4 regions of the Claveliimonas sp. genome follow, and region 2 is predicted to be linked to each of the others. Evidence: predicted binding sites of a transcription regulator. Region 2 holds the regulator's gene; each other region holds the start of a gene.
What was found. The regulator Rex, encoded in region 2, represses fermentation and respiration genes when NADH is low (regulators of the CRP and FNR family bind a similar motif). The targets are predictions, from matches to a motif close to ATTGTTAANTANTTAACAAT.
Positions count from the first base shown of each region.

Region 1: WJ238_RS05185 (glycerol dehydrogenase) is a predicted target of Rex. The motif match lies at 3,257-3,276, and genes of this name have one in related genera.
Region 3: WJ238_RS04315 (oxidoreductase) is a predicted target of Rex. The motif match lies at 2,433-2,452, and genes of this name have one in related genera.
Region 4: rsxC (electron transport complex subunit RsxC) is a predicted target of Rex. The motif match lies at 1,220-1,239, and genes of this name have one in related genera.

Region 1 covers NZ_JAYAZJ010000066.1:912-6,533, reverse strand. The annotation lists gene WJ238_RS05195 (NAD(P)-dependent alcohol dehydrogenase) at 112-1,173, shown strand; gene WJ238_RS05190 (GTP-binding protein) at 1,198-2,124, shown strand; gene WJ238_RS05185 (glycerol dehydrogenase) at 2,145-3,233, opposite strand; gene WJ238_RS05180 (carbon-nitrogen hydrolase family protein) at 3,372-4,196, opposite strand; gene tuf (elongation factor Tu) at 4,290-5,483, opposite strand.
Region 2 covers NZ_JAYAZJ010000035.1:5,625-11,246, reverse strand. The annotation lists gene WJ238_RS01630 (magnesium transporter CorA family protein) at 1-72, shown strand, start outside; gene abc-f (ribosomal protection-like ABC-F family protein) at 75-1,997, opposite strand; gene WJ238_RS01620 (redox-sensing transcriptional repressor Rex) at 2,163-2,813, shown strand; gene WJ238_RS01615 (NAD(P)H-hydrate dehydratase) at 2,953-4,449, shown strand; gene alr (alanine racemase) at 4,454-5,622, shown strand, end outside.
Region 3 covers NZ_JAYAZJ010000059.1:40,660-46,281, reverse strand. The annotation lists gene xylB (xylulokinase) at 1-70, shown strand, start outside; gene WJ238_RS04320 (hypothetical protein) at 63-263, opposite strand; gene WJ238_RS04315 (oxidoreductase) at 383-2,383, opposite strand; gene WJ238_RS04310 (shikimate kinase) at 2,589-3,374, shown strand; gene WJ238_RS04305 (YqeG family HAD IIIA-type phosphatase) at 3,374-3,907, shown strand; gene efp (elongation factor P) at 3,970-4,527, shown strand; gene WJ238_RS04295 (DUF5688 family protein) at 4,685-5,587, shown strand.
Region 4 covers NZ_JAYAZJ010000038.1:48,883-54,504, reverse strand. The annotation lists partial or broken gene WJ238_RS02185 (4-hydroxy-3-methylbut-2-enyl diphosphate reductase) at 1-78, shown strand, start outside; gene rpsA (30S ribosomal protein S1) at 59-1,138, shown strand; gene rsxC (electron transport complex subunit RsxC) at 1,344-2,663, shown strand; gene WJ238_RS02170 (RnfABCDGE type electron transport complex subunit D) at 2,689-3,642, shown strand; gene WJ238_RS02165 (RnfABCDGE type electron transport complex subunit G) at 3,642-4,226, shown strand; gene rsxE (electron transport complex subunit RsxE) at 4,239-4,955, shown strand; gene WJ238_RS02155 (electron transport complex protein RnfA) at 4,968-5,543, shown strand; gene WJ238_RS02150 (RnfABCDGE type electron transport complex subunit B) at 5,557-5,622, shown strand, end outside.

The DNA.
Region 1 (5,622 bases), on a different contig from region 2:
CTACAAACTTAATAAATTATTGTTAATTTTCTGTTTTTTATTTACTTTTCATAGGCGTCCTGTTATAATGAGATAAATTATCAATTTCAAAAAGTAAAAGGAGGGAACGATATGAAAGGCTATGCAATGCTTAAAATCGGGGAATCCGGTTGGATCGAAAAGGAAAAACCTGACTTTGGACCACTGGATGCCATTTGTAAACCACTGGCAGTTGCCATCTGTACATCCGATGTTCACACTCTCTGGGAAGGCGCCATCGGAGAACGTCACAATATGATACTTGGACATGAATGCTGTGCTGAAGTTGTAGAAGTAGGCTCTCTCGTAAAGGATTTCAAACCCGGAGACCGTGTTCTTGTTCCGGCCATTACACCTGACTGGAACTCTCTGGAAGCCCAGGCAGGATACTCCATGCACTCCGGCGGAATGCTTGCAGGATGGAAATTCTCCAACTTTAAAGACGGCGTATTTTCCGAATATTTCCATGTAAACGATGCCGACGGCAATCTCGCACTTTTGCCTGACAACATTACTCCGGTAGACGCATGTATGTTGTCTGATATGGTTCCTACCGGATTCCACGGCGTAGAACTGGCAGACGTACAGTTTGGAGATACCGTTCTTGTAATCGGAATCGGCCCGGTCGGCCTTATGGCTGTTGCGGGTGCAAATTTAAGAGGCGCATCCAGGATCATTGCAGTCGGCACACGCCCGGCATGTGTAGAAGCAGCCAAAGGATACGGCGCTGTTGATTTTATCAGTTATAAAGATGGAACTATAGAAGATCAGGTTCTTGCCATGACAGGAGGAAAAGGCGTAGATAAGGTGATCGTTGCCGGAGGCGGATGCGAAACGTTTGAATCCGCTGTTAAAGCCCTGAAACCAGGCGGAAAAATCGGAAATGTAAATTATCTCGGAAGCGGAACCTATGTAAACATCCCCCGCGCTGAATGGGGCGTCGGCATGGGACACAAACAGATCAACGGCGGACTGATGCCAGGCGGACGTCTCCGTATGGAAAAACTGGGCGCACTTGTCTCTGCCGGAAAACTTGACGTACATCCTCTTGTATCCCACGTATTTGAAGGCTGGGAACATCTGGAAGAAGCTCTGTTCATGATGCGTGACAAACCGAAGGATCTGATCAAACCAGTTGTAAAAATCGAAGATTAACTGCCCCATGGAGGATTATAACACATGAAGATACTGATCGTATCCGGATTTCTTGGCGCCGGAAAGACCACCTTTATAAAAGAGATGTCCCGCAAACTGGACCGTGATTTTGTTGTCATGGAAAACGAATACGGCGAGACAAATATGGATGAAACCTTTCTCCAGGATAACGAAAAACTAAATATCTGGGAAATGACAGAAGGATGTATCTGCTGCACAATGAAAGCAGATTTCGCATCTTCCATCCTGACCATTGCCAACACTCTGGATCCGGAGTATCTCATTGTGGAACCTACAGGCGTCGGTATGCTAAGCAATGTCATCCAGAATATCCGGCAGATCGAATATGAGCGTATCACTCTGCTTCGCCCCGTGACTATTCTGGATGCCAACTGCTTTGACCGCTATATGCATGACTATGAGGAAATTTTTCAAGATCAATTGAAATCCGCCGGAACTATCATAATATCCAAGCGGGATTTCCATACACCTGAAGAAACCGACGAATTTGTGCAAAAAGTTCAAAAGACAGCGCCGGATGCCAGGATCCAGGCCCAGCACTATTCCTATCTTGACTCTTCCTGGTGGGAAAGTCTTCTGGAAACGGACTTCAGCGGAAATATAATAGAAAATAAAGGAGAGGCAAAGTCTGATCTTGACAGCTTCACTCTATCCGGCATTTCTCTGGAAAACAGCTCTGCTCTTCTTCTCTTTTTAGAGCAGCTTGTCCGGGGAGAATTTGGAGACATCTGCCGGTCAAAAGGGATCCTTAATACAGGACAGTGCCATCTTCGTTTTGATACCGTGGATATGCGCTACAGCCTCACTGGTTTCGAATCATCCGGCAAATCTCAAGGTGTGTTTATTGGCACAAATATAAAAAGGAATGCACTGCGCCGGAAACTCCTTCCACAGTACATTCCCCGTATACAGTTCCGGCCGTCTTCCTGACAGCCGGAATTTTATTTCCTTTATTTTCTGGCTCTTCCAAGAGAATCTGCCGCAACAATCGCATCATATAACTGCTCCGGCGTTACATCCGCTACCATGTTATGAATGGATTCTCCCTCTGCACATGCATTCTTCGCAATTACCTCAATTTCTTCTTTCTTTGTAACTCCAAGCTCTTCCAGAGTAATCGGAAGCCCTACTTCCATGCAGAAATCCTGCACTTCTTTAAATTCTTCTTTGGATGCCCCTTCCAGAACAAGCTGTACCAAAGTACCATATGCCACACAATTTCCATGAGGAGCGCTGTGTCCGCCAAGAGCTGTCAGTCCATTGTAGAAGGAATGAGCTACAGCCAGACCGCCGTTATCTGCACCGACACCGGACAAATATACATTCGCTTCGATAATCGCATCCAGAGCAGGAGTAACAACCTGATTTTCGCAGGCATGTTTTGCCGCTGCCCCGTATTCTTTCAATGTTTCATAACACAGACCGCAAAGAGCCATAGCCGATCTTGTAATTCCTCCAAATTCCAGACTGGGGGCATCTGTCCTCTGGCAGGCCCTGGCCTCAAAATAAGTGCCCAGAGCATCTCCCATTCCGGCAACCAGGAATCTCACGGGCGCCTTGGCAATGATATCACTATCCACAATGACTGCCTCCGGATTTTTCGGATAAAACAGATAACTGTTAAAAGTCTCATCGTCATTATAAATAACAGAAAGGCCGGTACAGGGGGCATCTGTTGCCACAACAGTAGGAACAATGACAACCGGAAGCTTTTCATAGTAAGCAGTTGCCTTGGCCGTATCTATAGCCGAACCTCCGCCCACGCCAACTACAACATTGATCCCCTTCTCACGGACAATCGCTCTCATTTTTTCAATTTCACCGACACTGGAAACACCGCCAAAGATTTCATAGCACCTGCTGTCATCTGCAGTGCCGAAACTTTTTTCAATCTTGTCATGGCACATTTTATGTCCGCTTTTTGAACAAATAAACAGCCATTTGTTTCCCAGCTCTTTCATCTCTTCATAGAAACTCAAAAGAGAATCTTTTCCCTGCACATATTTCTGCGGAGCACGCATCAGTCTTAATCTTGCCATAGTAACACCCTCCTACAATTTTTATTGTTAATTATTTATCAATTTAATTTTATTATAGAACTTTTAATTCAAAAAGCAAGATGAAAACTGTCCAAATATGCAGTTTATATTTTCGATTTTTTCGTTAATTTTTTATCATTAAAATTCTGCTCCATTTTCGCTCTGGTATATATCCGTCCGGCGCGCCGAAAGAAGCGGCAGCTGCCTGCGGATACTATCTGCTTCTTTCAGATCAACGTCATGGATAATGTATCCTTCTTCTCCCTCCATCTCTTCAATGACATCTCCCCATGGAGATACCAGAAGGGTATGCCCCCAGGCAACATAAGAGGCTCCTGTATCTCTTGCACTGGAAGTACCCGCCACAAAACACTGGTTGTCCACAGCCCGGCCGCGGAACATTACATCCCAATGCGCCGGTCCGGTAGTCATGTTAAAAGCGGCCGGGACCAGAATCATTTTCGCTCCCCCAAGTACCATCATCCTTGCCAGTTCCGGGAATCGGAAATCGAAGCAGATACAGAGTCCGATTTTTCCAAACTCTGTAGAAAATAATGTGCATTTATCCCCCGCTGCCAGTGTTTCCGACTCCTTAAACTGCTGTCCGCCCTCTACCTGAATGTCAAACAAATGAACTTTTCTATGCTTTGCGATCTGTCTCCCTTTTCTGTCGAAAACATAGGCAGTATTGTATATTTTCCCGTCTGAAATTTCCGGTACAGATCCTGCTGCAAGGTAAATCCCGTATTCCTTTGCAAGATGACTTAGCATCGTCCATGTCTCTCCCCCTTCTTCCTCTGCATAAAGCGGAAACTGCTTCGTTTCATAGGGACAGTTAAACATTTCTCCCAGCATTACAATATCCGGCTCTTCCGGTTCTGTTTTTTCGAGATACAACTTTAGCTGTTCTATATTTTTCTTCTTATCACTATAAACACGGGACTGTATCTGTGCGATCTTCATGGAATCCCTCCTTTTAAACAGCATTGCAAAGTCAAAAACCCTCAGAAAGCATAGCTCTCTGAGGGTAAATTTTTATATTACTCCTGTCAATGATTACTCAATGATTGTAGCAACACGTCCTGATCCTACTGTACGTCCGCCTTCACGGATAGCGAAACGAAGTCCCTGCTCCATAGCAACTGGGTGAATCAGTTCGATTGACATTTCTACGTTGTCACCAGGCATGCACATCTCAACGCCGTCCGGCAGGTTGCAAACACCTGTTACGTCTGTTGTTCTGAAGTAGAACTGTGGACGATAGTTGTTGAAGAATGGAGTATGACGTCCACCTTCATCTTTTGTCAGAACGTAAACCTGTGCTGTAAACTTTGTATGGCATGTTACAGAACCTGGTTTAACAAGAACCTGACCTCTTTCGATGTCTGTTCTCTGGATACCACGAAGCAGAGCACCGATATTATCACCAGCCTGAGCCTCGTCAAGCAGCTTACGGAACATCTCAACACCTGTTACAACTGTTTTCTGCTTCTCTTCATGGATACCAACGATTTCAACTTCGTCAGATACATGCAGAACACCACGCTCTACTCTACCAGTAGCAACTGTTCCACGTCCTGTGATAGAGAATACGTCCTCTACAGGCATCAGGAACGGCTGATCTGTAGCACGCTGTGGATCTGGAATATATGAATCAACTGCATCCATCAGCTCCATGATCTTATCTCCCCACTCTCCGTCTGGATCTTCCAGAGCTTTCAGAGCGGATCCCTGGATGATCGGTGTGTCATCTCCCGGGAATTCATATTCATCAAGCAGTTCACGAATTTCCATCTCTACTAATTCAAGAAGTTCTTCGTCATCTACCATATCACATTTGTTCATGAATACAACGATGTAAGGTACACCTACCTGACGAGACAGAAGGATGTGCTCTCTTGTCTGAGCCATAACACCGTCTGTAGCAGCAACAACCAGGATAGCTCCATCCATCTGAGCAGCACCTGTGATCATGTTCTTAACGTAGTCAGCATGTCCCGGGCAGTCTACGTGAGCGTAGTGACGTTTCTCTGTCTCATACTCAACGTGAGCTGTAGAAATTGTGATACCACGTTCTCTTTCTTCCGGAGCTTTATCGATGTTGTCGAATGCAACCTCTGCGTTACCAGATACTCTGTGGGAAAGAACTTTTGTGATAGCTGCTGTAAGAGTTGTTTTACCATGGTCAACGTGGCCGATGGTACCAATATTACAATGTGGTTTTGTTCTTTCAAATTTAGCTTTTGCCATTTTGAATGTCCTCCTTATTCAACCGCCCTTTCGGGCATTTTTCATGATTTTTCAGTTTACTCGGCTATTTCTGATTATATTTCATATCCCCTTGATTTTCAAGCCTTTTTCGCACTTTTTCAAAGAAAATGCGCGGGAA
Region 2 (5,622 bases):
GGCGTTATTGCACTAAGTTTGATCGTTATTGTTGTCTGTATTTTAATCTTTAAAAAGAAAAAAATTCTCTGATTTTATTCCTGGGAGGCGAGAGCCTCCCATTTTTCATACAGTTCCTCCAATTCAGCAGCGATGTCAGCTTTTTCTCTGGCAAGTTCCTGACAGCGTATAGAATTGGTATATACTTCCTCCAGCGCCATCAGCTCATCAATCTGTCCGTCTCGTTCCTCCAGAGAAGTTATGCGTTCCTCTGTCTTCTTCAGATCATTCTGTCGTTTCCGTTCCCGTGCCTTTTCTTCTTTTTGCTCCTGCCAGCTTAACTTGGCTTCGGAGGCTGCTTCGGCAGCCGGGGCATTATCACAGGATGGAACTGACGCGTATGCGGCAGTCAATTCCTCCCGCTTTTCCAGATAATAGTCATAATTACCGATATAGTTGACAAATGTTTTGTTTACAAGTTCCAGGATCCTGGTGGCCGTTTGGTTAATGAAATATCGGTCATGGGACACATAGAGGACGGTGCCTTTGTAATTATTCAGAGCGTTTTCCAGAATTTCTTTGGAGGCGATATCCAGATGGTTGGTAGGCTCATCAAGAATGAGGAAATTTGCTTCCGAAAGCATAAGCTTTGCCAGGGAAACACGTCCCCTCTCTCCGCCGCTTAAATCTCCGATAAGCTTAAAAACATCATCCCCCGTGAAGAGGAAAGCAGCCAGCATATTGCGGATTTCCGTGTTTGTAAGAGAAGGATATGCATCTGAAATTTCTTCAAATATAGTTTTTTCCATATGAAGAACATGATGTTCCTGGTCATAGTATCCGATATGCACGTTTGTCCCAAGTGTAAAGCTTCCGCTGTCAGCAGGCAAAACCCGGTTCAGGATTTTAAGGAGGGTTGTCTTGCCGGTTCCGTTATCTCCGATTACCGCTACATGTTCGCCTCTTTTGATTTCAAAGCTGACATTTTCAAAAAGGGGCTGGGACGGAAAAGATTTGCTTAAGTGATCTACGGAAAGAACATCATTTCCGCTGACACAGGAAGGTTCCAGCACCAGATGGATATCTGTTCTTTGCTCCGCAGGCTTTTCTATGCGTTCCATTTTTTCCAGCATTTTTTCCCGGCTTTCTGCACGCTTGATTGACTTTTCCCTGTTAAAAGAGCGGAGCTTTTCGATCACGGCTTCCTGATGGCGGATCTCCTGCTGCTGATTGAGATACTCTTTCATCCTTGCTTCACGGATTTGCTGCTTTTTACGGGAGTAATCTGTGTAATTGCCAAGGTAGGTCATAATGGAACCCTGTTCAATTTCAATGACCTTTGTTACCACTCTATTGAGAAAATAGCGGTCATGGGAGACGATAAGCACGGCACCGGAATAATTCAGAAGATAAGTTTCCAGCCAGGAGATCGAATTAAGATCCAGATGGTTGGTAGGCTCATCTAAAAGAAGGACATCCGGTTTTGTAAGAAGAAGTTTGCCTAATGCTACACGTGTTTTTTGACCACCGGAAAGAGCGTCTACCGGTTTGGAGAATTCTTCTTCGTCAAAACCAAGCCCCTTGAGTACTCCCACAATTTCACTTTCGTAGGCATAGCCATTTTCACGTTCAAACCGGTCAGACAAACGGTGATAAGTATTCAGTCGCTCAGTAAGTTGTTCGCCCGCAAGGTTGGGAATTTCCTGTTCAATTCGGCGGATCTCTTTTTCCAGTGATATGATCTCCGCTTTGGCAGTGCGTACTTCTTCGTAAATAGTGTTTCCTCCGGAGAGATTCTGGTGCTGGGAAAGATAGCCAAGAGATTTTCCTTTCGATAAAGTAATGCTACCGCCGTCAAGTGGCAGTTCTCCCACAATCATTTTCAGTATTGTTGATTTTCCAGCTCCGTTGATCCCAACAAGTGCTGCTTTTTCATATTCTTCTATGTGAAAGGAGCCGTTTTTTACAATGACATCCTCACCAAATGCTTTTTCAATTGAATGACATGCTAGTATCATAAATATATACCTCCGGGACTATTATATCGGTGATTTGTGAAGGTGTCAATTTTCTGCAATTCTTTATATAAAATCTAATATTCCAAAGTTTTCCGAACAAAAATTTGACTTTGAACAAACAATTCTATATAATGTAGACAGAAAAAGATTGGGAAGGTGAAAAGAGTGGAAAGCAGAGAAATTTCGCAGGCAGTCATACGGAGGCTCCCAAGATATTACAGGTATTTAGGAGAACTGCTTGAAAATGGGGTGGAACGTATCTCTTCAAATGATCTGAGTAAGAGAATGCAGGTAACTGCATCCCAGATTCGGCAGGATTTAAATAATTTCGGCGGATTTGGCCAGCAGGGATATGGATATAATGTGAAATATCTTTATACAGAGATAGGAAAGATCCTCGGTTTGGAGGAAGAACATGGAATGATCATCATCGGGGCAGGAAATCTGGGTCATGCTCTGGCGAATCATGCAGGATTTGAAAAGCGGGGATTTGTATTAAAAGGCATTTTTGATGTTAATCCTACTTTAAAGGGAATGACAATTCGTGGAGTGCCTATTTATATGATGGATGAGCTGGAAGATTTTATGAAGAACAGTGATATTGAGATCGGAATCCTCACCATACCTAAGGCAAAGGCAATTGAAGTGGCAAATCAGCTGGTGGACTATGGGATAAAGGCGATTTGGAACTTTGCCCATACAGATCTGAATTTGCCGGATAACGTGATCGTGGAAAATGTACACTTATCGGAAAGTCTGATGAGATTATCCTATAATATCAGCCGTTACAACGAGGAACATAGGGCTGAAAAATAGCGGGGATATGACAGCGTGTGAAGTAAGCGTGTGCGAAAGGACAGGCTTTCTTTACACGCTTTTTCAATAGAAAACTTCGTTTCCTGTTGCGGATTCTTTGTTCTATATAAATAAAATAAATAAAAAGGGGGTTGACAGTATGAGATATTTGCCGGATGGAAGACAAATGAAGGCAGCGGATGGGTATACGATACGGGAGAAAAAAATGCCGTCTCTTATCCTGATGGAAAGGGCGGCAAGAACTTTTGTAGAAACGGTATGTGAAACAGATGCAGATCTGTCAGATGTATGTGTTGTATGCGGATCCGGAAATAATGGCGGAGATGGATTTGCTATCGCCAGACTTCTTCTGGAAAGAGGAGCGGGAGTATCAGCCTGTATGGTGGGAAACCCTGATCATTGTACCGAAGAGACAAAGAGGCAGATTCAGCTTTTCCGGGAGGCAGGAGGAACCATAGAGGAAGGTTTTACGGAGAGAAAATGCAGCCTGCTTATCGATGCCATATTCGGGGCAGGGCTTAGCAGGCGTGTGGAAGGGCATTACCTGGAATGTATTCAGGCGATGAACCGGTCAGAGGGGAAAAAAGTGGCAGTAGATGTACCCTCCGGAGTTTCCACATCTACCGGAGAGGTTGTAACCGACGCTTTCCGGGCAGAGCTGACAGTCAGTTTTCAGTGTGAAAAACTTGGCTGTGTACTTTATCCGGGGAAGGAGTTTGCCGGAGAAGTAAAGGTAACGGATATAGGAGTCGATGTCTCAGCGATGCCGGGGGACAGAGATGTAGCCTATGCGCTGGAGCAGGAGGATGCGGCGAAAATGCTGCCGAAGCGCAGAGAGGATTCTCATAAAGGGACTTATGGAAAGGTTCTTATTATCGCCGGAAGCAAAGGAATGGCCGGAGCAGCTTATCTGGGCGCACTGGCGGCCTATAAGACGGGGGCAGGTCTGGTACAGATCTATACGTCAGAGGATAACCGGGCTGTACTGCAGACGCTTCTTCCGGAGGCAATCGTTCGCTGTTATGATTTCTTTGACGAACGGGAACTTTTGCAGCTGCTGAAATGGGCGGATGTGGTGAGTATTGGTTCCGGGCTTGGAACCAGCGACAAATCACGGAGGATTTTACAGGCAACACTGGAAAATGTAGAGGTTCCCTGTGTTGTGGATGCGGACGGATTGAATCTTTTATCTGCGCACAGCCGCTATATGAAAAATCTTGTCCGTGGTCAGTTTATTTTTACTCCCCATATGAAAGAAATGTCCAGGATAACAAGGAAATCAGTGGAAGAACTTCGAAACAGCCGAATGGAAATATTAAAGCAGTTTGCCGGAGAATATGATGTTACATGTGTACTGAAAGATGCGCGCACGTGTATTTTCAGTCCCGGGGAGCATCCTTTTGTGAATTTGTCAGGAAATGCGGCTATGGCAAAGGCAGGAAGCGGAGATGTTCTTGCAGGTGTGATCACAGGTCTTCTTGCACAGAAAATGTCCTGTTTTGATGCAGCGGTCCTAGGTGTTTACCTTCACGGACTGGCAGGAGATGAGGCAAAAAGGGAGAAGGGAAGCTACAGCGTGCTTGCAAGAGACCTGGCGGAAAATATCGGGACTGTTCTGAAAAGACTGGAGGAATGATCGTATGAAAAAATACAGCAGAGTCTGCGCCAGAATAGATTTGGACGCAGTGGAATATAATCTGGATATGATGAAGCAAAACATCAAAGAAGAAACGAAGATGATCGGCGTGATCAAGACGGACGGATATGGCCATGGCGCCGTGCAGATTGCCAGATATGTAATGGAAGAAAAAGATTATATATGGGGATATGCAGTTGCCACTCTGGATGAGGCTGTTCTATTGAAGAAAAATCAGGTGAAGAAGCCGGTTTTGGTTCTGGGCTGTATTTTCCCGGATCAGCGGGATATTATGATAGAGCAGGAAGTACGTATGACCTGCTATACATTGGAAATGGCAGAAGATATTTCCAAGAGGGCACAAAAATTGAATCAAAAGGCATATATCCACATTAAACTGGATACAGGAATGTCCAGGCTGGGCTTTCAGATTACAGAGGAGAGTGTGGAAGAGATCTGCCGGATTGCTTCTTTGCCGAATCTGGTATTGGAGGGCATGTACTCTCATTTTGCCACAGCAGATGAAACAGATAAGACATTTACAAAAAAGCAGTTAGAGCGCTATCTGTGGATGAAAGAGAAGCTGGAGGAACGGAAGGTCACATTTCCTTATTATCACTGCTCAAACAGTGCGGGTATTATTGATGTAAAGGAAGCCAATATGGATCTTGTCCGTGCGGGAATTTCCACTTATGGTCTTTATCCTTCCAATGAAGTGGAAAAGAAGAATGTTCCCCTGAAGCCGGCGCTTCAGCTGATCAGTCATGTGGCTCATGTGAAATGGGTGGAGAGCGGAACGCCTGTAAGCTATGGATGCACATACGTGACAAAAAGGAGAACACGCATCGCGACCATACCTGTAGGTTACGGAGACGGTTATCCAAGGAGTCTGTCCAATAAAGGCTATGTCCTGATCCGCGGAAAGAAAGCGCCCATTCTGGGACGGGTATGTATGGATCAGTTTATGGTTGATGTCACAGACATAGATGCGGTAACCTTCCAAGACAGGGTAACTTTGGTAGGGACGGACGGAGGAGAGGATCTCCCCGTGGAAGTGTTAAGTGATCTTTCCGGCAGATTCAATTATGAGTTTGTATGTGATCTTGGAAAACGAATACCAAGAGAATTTATCCGGAACGGTAAAGTTGTGGAACAGATGGATTATTTTGCATA
Region 3 (5,622 bases), on a different contig from region 2:
TATGGAATATTTCAGACTTTATCAGGAGATTTACAGAAGGCTTGAAGATCTGTTCCCTAAGTTCACATAGGATTTTCCATGATAACCATTCTGGCAACTGTCTGCGGATCTTCGCCATAGCTCTGTCTGGAAATCAGGATATTGTAAATATAGGTTTCGTCCAGTTCGAGCAGAGAAGAAATTTCGCTGATGCTTTTCCCGTCATCGTTTAAGGCGAGAACCTGCTGGACGTCTTTTGTAACTTCATTTAATGTTTTGGGCATGGGATAAGGTCCTTTCTTTCATATCTTTTTCTATAATGGCAGCGCTGCCCTACAGACAAGGCAGCGCTGTCAAAATATTATGTATCTATTGTAATACAGATGAATGAAAAATGCAAATCTTACAGGTAGTGCAGTCTGTCTAATGTGGCAAGTACCATGTGGCGGCCGGCGTCGGTACCGTCGATGATGCGTCTTGCACGGACAGAGTCTCCGATGTTGAGGATCTCGGTGTCTTCTCCGTCGAATCCTTCTACAATCTCATCCCACAGAGGCGCATAAGCTTTCATGCCGAGGCATACAAAACCATAATCAAAGGGAAGTTCCTCCTCCTTTCCATCTCTTTTCACAATGAAGGAGTGAGGATTTACTTTCTGAAGAGCAGTGTTGACAAGCTGTGTTACCTGATGTTTTTCCATGCATTCTTTCATGCTGGAAGTAGAAGAAGCGTCCAGCCCGTTTCCGATCGTTGGAAGCATTTCAATGATGGTTGTCTTTGCTCCGCGGGGAGCGAAAAATTCTACAACATCCAGTCCTACTGCACCCCCGCCGATGACGATGACAGTCTTTCCGGTCATATCTTTGTCAAATGCTTCTACATTTCCCATCAGATCCTTGATTCCGTATACGCCGGAGCCTTCCTTGCTGAGGTTTTCATGAAGCCCGTCGATCGGAGGCAGAAGAGGAACAGATCCGGTTGCGTTCACGACAAGATCCGGATGATAGGATTTGATCATATCTACCGTTGTGTCTACGCCGGTTTTAATTGTAAGGTTTTTCAGTTTTTCCGCCCGGTGTTTCAGATAGGTCGGGAAGTCTGCCAGTCTTTTCTTTGCAGGGATTTTGGAAATTTCTACGGACAGGCCTCCGATATGATCCTGTTTTTCAAGTAAAGTAACGCTGCAGCTCACTTCCGCTGCTGTACATGCTGCCTCAAGTCCGGCTGTTCCGGCTCCTACTACAACTACGTTGCAAGGTTTCCTTACCTGCTGTTTTTTGTAGGCTTCTCCATTGATAAGATCCGGATTGATGGTGCAGCGCAGTGGTTTGTTTCCGCCGATACGGTTTCCTACACAGCCGATGTTGCAGGAGATACATTTGCGGATATCCTCTACATCGCCGTATCTTGCCTTGTTGCACCAGTCAGGATCAGCGATGAGTCCGCGGCCGATGCCGATGATGTCAGAATCTCCCCGTGCCAGGATGTCTTCTGCAACCTGCGGATTCCGGATATTTCCGATAGCGATAGTCGGTTTGTGGAATTTGTCCCGCACTGCTTTCGCCATATAGGAACGCCAGCCGTCCTCCAGATAGTTTGCGTCGATCTGATACTGGATGGATGGGTTTAAAGCGGAGGAGGTATCGAAAATATCAACCTCATCATTTAAAAATTCCAGATATTCCAGACAATCATCTACTGTGTTTCCGCCTTCTACAAGCTCGTCCACGCTGAGACGAAGAGAAATAGGAATCATAGGACCGACAGCCTTTCGCACCTCGTCAATAACCATACGGCAGAAGCGGGCTCGGTTCTCGGCGCATCCGCCAAATTCATCCGTGCGGTCATTCATAGTAGGAGATAAAAACTGGCTGATGAGATAAGAATGTCCCGCATGGATCTCTACCATGTCAAATCCTGCGTTTACTGCGCGCCTGGCAGCAGTGCCGTAATCTTTGGCAATGCTTTCCAACTCTTCCCTGGTAAGAGGGCGGGGGAGCTCTCCGCCTGGTTTGGAAGGAAGGGTGGAAGCGGAGACAGGCTGCATACCTATTCTGGAAGACATAGCGGATGCTCCTGCATGGTTCAGCTGCACGCCTATGCAGGCGCCATATCTGTGACAGGCTTCTGTGAGATTGAAAAGACGGGGGATATAGCAGTCTTTATCAATACGAAGCTGTGTAGTTCCATTGGATCCTTCCGGATATTTTACACATACATTTTCTACAATGATAAGTCCTGTACCGCCGCGGGCTCTGAGTTCATAGTATTTGATGTGTTCGTCGGTGAGCTCTCCGGTATGTCCTGCGAAGTCGCTTCCCATAGGCATCATTGCAACACGGTTTGGCATGACCATTCCTCTTACTTTAAGAGGACTAAAGATATGTTTGAAGTTGTTCTTCATTTACGTTTACCTCCGTTTTATAAACCTTTGTTTGATCATATTATAAAATATTGTTAAAACAAAAACAAATTCATGTTTATGCCTTTGATGATAGAATCTGTCTATGGATTGAAAAATAAAAAGTGTTTTGTTATAATAAGTAACGATTCAGCCATGGGCCTAAGCAGTAGATCAGAGACTTGAACGGAAAAGGAGAAAAGGTGTAATGAATGATTTAGAGATGTATCGTGAACAGCTGGCGCTTTGTGATGATAAAATCATTGACGCTCTTGTGGAGAGAAATTCCATTGTGGAGAAGATTATGGCATATAAAGAGAAATACGGCATGCCGATTCTTCAGCCGCAGCAGGAGGAAAAGCAGAAAGCAAGACTGAAAGAAAAACTGGATGATAACAAATATAAAGAAGAAATTTACGATGTGTTCCGTCGGATCAACCGCAACAGTAAAAGGATACAGGCTCGAAAACTGTTCGATTACAATATTATATTGATTGGATTTATGGGAGCAGGCAAAACAACAGTTTCCGATTACTTGAGCACAATGTTCGCCATGAATATTGTGGAGATGGATCAGGTGATTTCAGAGAGAGAGGAAATGAGCATTCCGGATATTTTCGCTACATATGGAGAAGAGTATTTCCGGGAACTGGAGACAGATCTTCTGGTGGAGATGCAGAGCAGGAAGAATACCGTAGTTTCCTGTGGAGGGGGAGCTGCCTTAAGAGAAAGAAACGTAAAAGAGATGAAGAAAAACGGAAGGGTGGTTCTTCTGACAGCGAGCCCGGAGACAATCTATGAGCGGGTAAAGGACAGCAACGACCGTCCGGTTTTGAACGGAAGAAAGAATGTGGCCGGAATTTCCGAATTGATGGAGCAGCGCCGTGAAAAATATGAAGCAGCGGCAGATATTGTTGTCAATACAGACGGAAAAAGTGTTTTGCAGGTATGCGAGGAAATGATCCAGAAATTAACAGAAATGGAAGAAGAATAATGTTTGAAAAATTTTTCCCGGACCGGTATGTGGCGTCCACATATGTGATAGACTTTGAAAAATTATATAAAAATGGAATAAGGGGATTGATATTCGATATTGATAATACACTTGTACCTCATGGCGCCCCGGCGGATGAACGGGCCATCCGGCTTTTTAAACGTCTGAAAGAAATCGGGTTTTCCTGTTGTCTGATTTCCAATAATCAGGAAAAAAGGGTAAGGACTTTTAATGAACCCATTCAGGTGGATTATGTATATAATGCCCACAAGCCGTCCACAAAGAATTATAAGAAAGCTATGGAGATTATGGGGACAGATGTGTCGGATACGGTGTTTATAGGCGACCAGCTCTTTACGGATGTGTGGGGCGCCAAACGCACGGGCATTCCCAGTATCCTGGTACGTCCTATTCATCCTAAGGAAGAAATCCAGATTGTTCTGAAGCGCTATCTGGAAAATATTGTACTGCATTTTTATAAGAAAAGCCTGGAAAAGGAAAAAAAGGTTGAAAAAAGCAGTAAACTATTATAAAATGGTAAAAGTGAATAAGAATGCCATGTGCCGGGGGAAGGCACAATTTAAGGAGGATTATAATGGTTTCAGCAGGTGATTTCAAAAATGGTTTGACTGTAGAAATTGAAGGGAATATTTATCAGATCCTGGATTTCCAGCATGTAAAACCTGGTAAAGGCGCTGCTTTCGTGCGCACAAAATTAAAAAATATCATAAACGGCGGTGTGGTAGAAAAGACATTCCGTCCGACAGAAAAATTTGAGACAGCTCATATTGACAGAAAAGATATGCAGTACTTGTATACAGACGGTGATCTGTATAACTTTATGGATATGGAGACATATGACCAGCTGGCAGTAAATGCGGATGTGGTCGGAGATTCTCTGAAATTCGTAAAAGAGAACGAGACGGTAAAAGTGATTTCTCATCAGGGAAATGTGTTTGCTATTGAACCGCCTATCACTGTAGAGCTGCGAGTTACAGAGACAGAACCTGGTGTGAAGGGAGATACAGCAACAGGTGCTACAAAGCCGGCTATCGTAGAAACTGGAGCACAGATCATGGTTCCGCTGTTTGTAAATCAGGACGATGTTCTGAAGATCGACACACGTACAGGAGAATATTTGTCCAGAGTATAATGAGAAGTGTATACAGAGACAGATTCATCTGAATTTTAATAAGAAAAGAAAAAGCCTTGCATTTTGTGCGGGGCTTTTTTATAATGTAAGTTACCATAATATCTATCTGCCTGGGATCTGCAAAAAGACAAAAGCATCTGATGGAGAAAGGAGCTTTATGTCATATGAAAAATTCGTGGAACTGTTGGAAAAAAGGCTTCGGGAGGCTTTGCCGGAAGAGTGGGATATCTGTATCCGTACAGTGATCAAAAATAATGGGAGAGAGCGCAAGGGTATTGTGATCCGTGAGCCAGGGCTTAATATTTCTCCGACGATATATTTGGAGGGATATTTCGAGAGATATCAAAGAGGATATACTCTGGAAGAAATCGGGTGTCAGATTAAAGAACTGTACCAGCATGTGAAAGTGACGCACAGATGGGAGGGAGGATTTCTGACAGAATATGAAAATGTCAGGTCGAGGATTATTTACCGGGTAGTGAACTGTCGAAAAAACCAGGACTACCTTAGAGGAATCCCCTCTGTTCCCTTTTTGGATCTGGCTGTTATCTTTTTTGTAATGCTGGATCTGGATGGTGAAGATAAAACGGCTTTCATGCCTGTGGGGGAAGAGCACCTTCGCCTGTGGAATGTGAAAAAGGAAGACGTTTACCGGGAGGCATGTCAAAATACACCAAGACTTCTTCCGGCTGAATTTGCGCCTATGCAGACTGTTATATATGAAATGGCAGGGGAGGAAGGCCCGGAAGAATGGGAGCAGGGCGAAGAGGATGTCCATATCCTGACAAACAGCAGCCGGAATTTTGGCGCAGCAGCCATACTCTATCCTTCCTGTCTGAAGCGTATCGGGGAATATCTGGGCAAAGACTTTTATATAATGCCAAGCAGTATCCATGAAGTGATCATTCTGCCGGTCAGTATGGCGCCCTCCTGGGAAGAACTGGATCTGATCGTCAGAGAGATGAATCAGACGCAGCTTGACAGAGAGGATGTGCTGTCTGACAGGGTCTATTTTTATTGCCGGGAGAAGGAGAAACTCATGCTGCCGGAAAAAGAATAAGAAGAACAAAGAGTTCCTGGCAAATTAAAAAAGAG
Region 4 (5,622 bases), on a different contig from region 2:
GTAGGTATTACAGCAGGGGCATCCACGCCCAACAAAATAATTGAGGAGGTTCAAAATAATGTCAGAATTAACATTTGAACAGATGTTAGACGAGTCATTCAAGACAATACGAAACGGAGAGGTGGTTGACGGTACAGTCATTGGTGTAAAGCCGGATGAGATCATTCTGAATATCGGTTACAAAGCAGACGGTATCATCACAAGAAGCGAATATACGAATGAGCCGGGTGTGGACCTTACTACTCTTGTTTCTGTTGGTGATACAATGACTGCAAAAGTATTAAAGGTTAATGACGGAGAAGGTCAGGTGCTGCTTACTTATAGAAGGCTTGCTGCTGAGAAAGGAAATGAGCGCCTCAAAGAAGCGTTTGAAAACAAAGAAGTACTGAAGGCACCTGTCGCACAGATTCTGGGCGGCGGACTCAGTGTGGTTGTTGATGAAGCCAGAGTATTCATCCCTGCAAGCCTGGTTTCTGACACATATGAAAAAGATCTGAGCAAGTATCAGGGACAGGAAATTGAATTTGTGATCAGTGAATTTAATCCTCGCCGCAACCGTATTATCGGTGACAGAAGACAGCTTCTTGTAGCAGAAAGGGCAGAAAAGCAAAAAGAGCTTTTTGAAAAATTGCAGATCGGTGACAGAATTGAAGGAACAGTAAAGAATGTGACAGATTTTGGAGCATTTATCGATCTTGGCGGTGTGGATGGACTCCTTCATATTTCTGAAATGTCATGGGGCAGAATTGAAAATCCGAAGAAGGTATTTCAGGTTGGCGAGAAAGTGACAGTTCTTGTAAAAGATATTCATGATACAAAGATTGCGCTCAGCCTGAAATTCCCGGAGACAAATCCTTGGGCAAATGCACAGGAAGATTATGCGGTTGGCAAGGAGATCACAGGAAAGGTTGCCAGAATGACAGATTTCGGAGCTTTTGTTGAACTTGCACCAGGAGTGGACGCACTTCTTCATGTATCCCAGATTTCCAGAGCGCATGTTGAAAAACCATCAGATGTTCTGACAGTAGGACAGGAGATTACTGCAAAGATCGTTGATCTCAATGTGGAAGAGAAGAAGATCAGTCTGAGTATGAAGGCTTTGGAGCCTGCTGAAGCAGAAGAAGGATCTGATGAATAAGTAACTGATAAACCGTATGGAATATCATAAAGTGTTTTCGGATAGAGACTAGAATATAGTCTCTATCTTTGTGTGTGAGACATTGTTAAACAAACATCAAGATGTACTTGGAAATGTACAATAAAATTGCCGAAAAAAGCTAGATAGAGTCGGCGTTTTCTTGTATAGTATATACAGATTAAAGTTAGGAAGGAAGGAAAACGAGATGGCATTATTAACATTTAAGGGTGGTATTCATCCCGATGATGGTAAGCGCCTGGCCAAGGACAAGGCGATTACTGAAGTTAAGCCAAAAGGGAACCTGGTTTATCCGCTCTCACAGCATATCGGTGCTCCGGCAGCTCCGGTTGTGTCTGTCGGTGATCATGTACTCAGGGGGCAGAAAATTGCGGAGGCCGGCGGATTTGTCTCAGCTCCGATCTATGCATCTGTTTCCGGAACAGTGAAAGCGATCGAGCCTCATTTTAATCCTACAGGAGCAAAAGTAAACTGTATTGTAGTTGAAAATGACGAACAGTACGAAGAAGTAGAATACGGCCCTGTAAAGCCTTTGGAAGAAATGACAAAGGAAGAGATCTTAAATGCGATCGGCGAAGCCGGTATTGTAGGTATGGGAGGTGCAGGATTCCCCACAAGAGTGAAACTGTCCCCGAAAGAGCCTGATAAAATTGACTACATTATAGCAAACTGTGCGGAATGTGAGCCGTACATCACTGCTGACTACAGAAGAATGATCGAGACGCCGGAGCTGCTTGTAGGCGGAATGAAGGTGATCTTATCTCTGTTTGACAATGCAAAAGGTATTTTTGCTGTAGAAGATAATAAACCAGACTGTATCGCAAAGCTTCAGGAACTTGTGAAAGATGAGAAACGCATGGAAGTTATGCCTCTGAAAACGAAGTATCCCCAGGGAGCAGAGCGTCAGCTCATTTATGCAACAACCGGACGGGCAATTAATTCCACTATGCTTCCGGCCGATGCAGGATGCGTGGTAGACAACGTTGAGACAATGATCAATGTATACCAGGCAGTTGTAAAAGGTATCCCGTCTATGGAGCGAGTTGTAACAGTCAGCGGCGATGGAGTGAATGAACCTGGCAATTTTAAGGCCTTATTTGGAACAAACCAGATGGAACTTGTGGAAGCTGCAGGCGGATTCAAGGGTGAACCGGAGAAGGTCATCTCCGGCGGTCCGATGATGGGATTTGCTATGTTTACTCTGGATACTCCTGTGACAAAGACATCTTCATCTATCCTTTGTCTTTCAAAAGACGAGGTGGCGAAATTTGAGCCGACAGCCTGCATTAACTGCGGAAGGTGTGTAGAGGTCTGTCCGAGCAGGCTGATCCCTTCCAGACTTGCGGATTATGCAGAGCATCATGATGAAGAGCTCTTTACAAAGCAGAATGGGCTGGAATGTGTGGAATGCGGCTGCTGCAGTTACGTATGTCCGGCAAAACGCCAGCTGAAACAGTCTATAGGATCTATGAGGAAAATTGCTCTTGCGAACCGTAAGAAAAAGTAATAAAGAGAGGAAGAGGTGAACAAAAGTGGAGAATCAGTTAAATATTTCGTCTTCACCACATATACGTTCCAAGGTTACTTCTGGCAATATCATGCTCATGGTAGTTATTGCACTGCTTCCGGCATCTGCTTTTGGAGTATATAACTTTGGCGTACCTGCTCTGCTTATGCTGATCAGCACAACGGCAGCGGCAGTATTAACAGAATTTATTTATGAGAAACTTATGCACAAAAAAGTAACGGTAGGAGATTTCAGTGCTGTTGTGACCGGTCTTCTGCTGGGGCTTAACATGCCTCCAACAGCGCCGCTTTGGATGGGCGCGCTGGGAAGCGTATTCGGTATTCTTATTGTAAAACAGCTTTTCGGAGGACTTGGACAGAACTTTATGAACCCGGCTCTGGGAGCAAGATGTTTCCTTTTGCTTTCCTTTACCGGACCAATGACAAGCTTTGTCTATGACGGCATTACCGGACCGACCCCACTTGCCTATGTAAAAGAGGGCGCTTTGGATCAGGTCAACACAATGGATATGCTGATCGGAAATATTCCGGGAACCATTGGTGAGACTTCTGTGATTGCCATTGTGATCGGAGCTATTTTCCTGATCTTAATGGGAGTCATTGATCTTAGGATCCCAGGTACATATATTGTGACATTCGTGATTTTTGTAGGAATTTTCGGACATGTAGCGCATCCGGAGATTGGATTTTTTGATCCGCAGTATATCACAGCTCATCTGTGCGGCGGTGGTCTGATGCTTGGTGCATGGTTCATGGCAACAGACTATGTAACATCACCGATCACGAAGAAAGGACAGTATGTCTATGGTATTGTGCTTGGTCTTTTGACAGGTCTGTTCCGTATTTTCGGCGGATCGGCAGAAGGTGTGTCCTATGCAATCATCATCAGTAACCTTCTGGTTCCGTTGATTGAGAAGGTTACTCTTCCAAAACCATTTGGTAAAGGAGGAGAAAAATAATGAACAAGATTATCAGAAATACGATTATTCTTACAGTTATTACTTTGATTTCCGGACTTTTGCTGGGATTGGTTTATGAGGTTACAAAGGGACCGATCGCACAGACCCAGGAAGCAGCAAAGAAAGAAGCATGGCAGGCAGTATTCCCGGAGGCATCAGAAGATGCATTTGTTTCCGTTGATGTGGATACAGATATTGCAAGCCAGGTAGTAAAAGATCTGGGCGTTGCGGCAACCATCGACGAAGTGTGTGAAGTTGACGGAGGCGAGACAGGCTACGTGATCACAGCAACTGACAGCGAAGGCTACGGCGGGGATATCCAGATTACAGTCGGCATCACAGCAGACGGCACAGTGAGCGGAATTTCCTTCCTTTCCATCAGTGAGACGGCTGGTCTTGGTATGAAAGCAACGGAGCCTTCCTTCTATGAGCAGTATGTAGGTGTGCAGACAGAAAAATTTGCTGTATCAAAAGATGGAGGCGAGGGAGAGCCGATCGATGCGATCAGCGGTGCCACCATTACATCACGGGCAGTGACAGGTGCGGTAAACGCAGCACTTGCTTACTTCCAGAACGCGTTTTAGGAGGTAGTTAATATGAGTAGTTGTGTCGAAAGACTGAAAAATGGTATTATAGATGAAAATCCGATTTTCGTTCTGATGCTGGGTATGTGTCCGACACTGGCGGTAACGACCTCGGCTATGAATGGTATCGGTATGGGACTTTCAACCACGGCAGTGCTTGTTATGTCCAACTTATTGATTTCCATGCTGCGTAAGATTATACCGGATTCTGTCAGAATGCCGGCGTTTATCGTAGTTGTGGCATCCTTTGTAACGATCGTTGATTTCCTGATGGAAGGCTTTACACCTGCCCTCTATGATTCCCTCGGAATTTATATTCCTCTGATCGTTGTAAACTGTATTATCCTCGGACGTGCCGAGAGCTATGCTTCTAAAAATCCGGTTCTTCCGTCCATTTTTGATGGACTTGGAATGGGGCTTGGATTTACGATTGCTCTTGTGGCAATTGGTGTTGTCCGTGAAATTTTAGGCGCTGGTCAGGCATTTGGCTACCAAATCCTTCCTTTGGCGGATGAAGCTGCCGGAAAAGCAGGCTATACACCTATTTCCATCTTCATTCTTGCACCGGGAGCATTCCTTGTTCTTGCTGGTCTTGCTGCACTTCAGAATAAAGTAAAGATCAACATGGAGAAGAAGGGAAAAGATGCGTCCAAGATTCAGTCAGGATGTGGCTCAGACTGTGCAACATGCGGCGGATGTCCGTCAGCTGCCGGAAAAGATAAGGAATAGGAGGGGGAAAAGATGGGAGATTTGATTTTAATTGCAGTCGGTTCTGCGCTTGTAAGTAACGTCGTACTCAGCCAGTTCCTTGGAATTTGTTCCTTCCTTGGCGTTTCCAAAAAGACGGAGACAGCAGTCGGTATGGGAGGCGCGGTTATTTTCGTTATTACGCTGGCGTCACTTGTTGCCGGACTTTTGTATCAGTTTATTTTACAGCCGTTAGGCTTTGATTATCTGAATACGATCGTATTTATTCTTGTTATTGCTGCTCTTGTGCAGATTGTGGAGATGTTCCTGAAAAAGTTTGTTCCATCTCTTTACAATGCGTTGGGTGTATATCTGCCGCTGATCACAACAAACTGTGCAGTGCTTGGTGTAGCTCTTAACAACGTGCAGGGCGGATATAATATCCTGGAAAGTGTAGTAAACGGATTTGCAACAGGTGTCGGATACCTGATTGCTATCGTGCTTCTTGCAGGAATCAGAGAGAAAATGGAATACAACGATATTCCGGAGTCCTTTAAAGGAATGCCGATCGTGCTTTTGACTTCTACATTGATGGCGATTGCATTCTTCGGATTCTCAGGATTGATATAGGAGGAAGAGTAACATGAGTATGACAGGAATTATTTTGGCTGCAGTCATTGTAGGCGGTACTGGTTTATTCATTGGTATC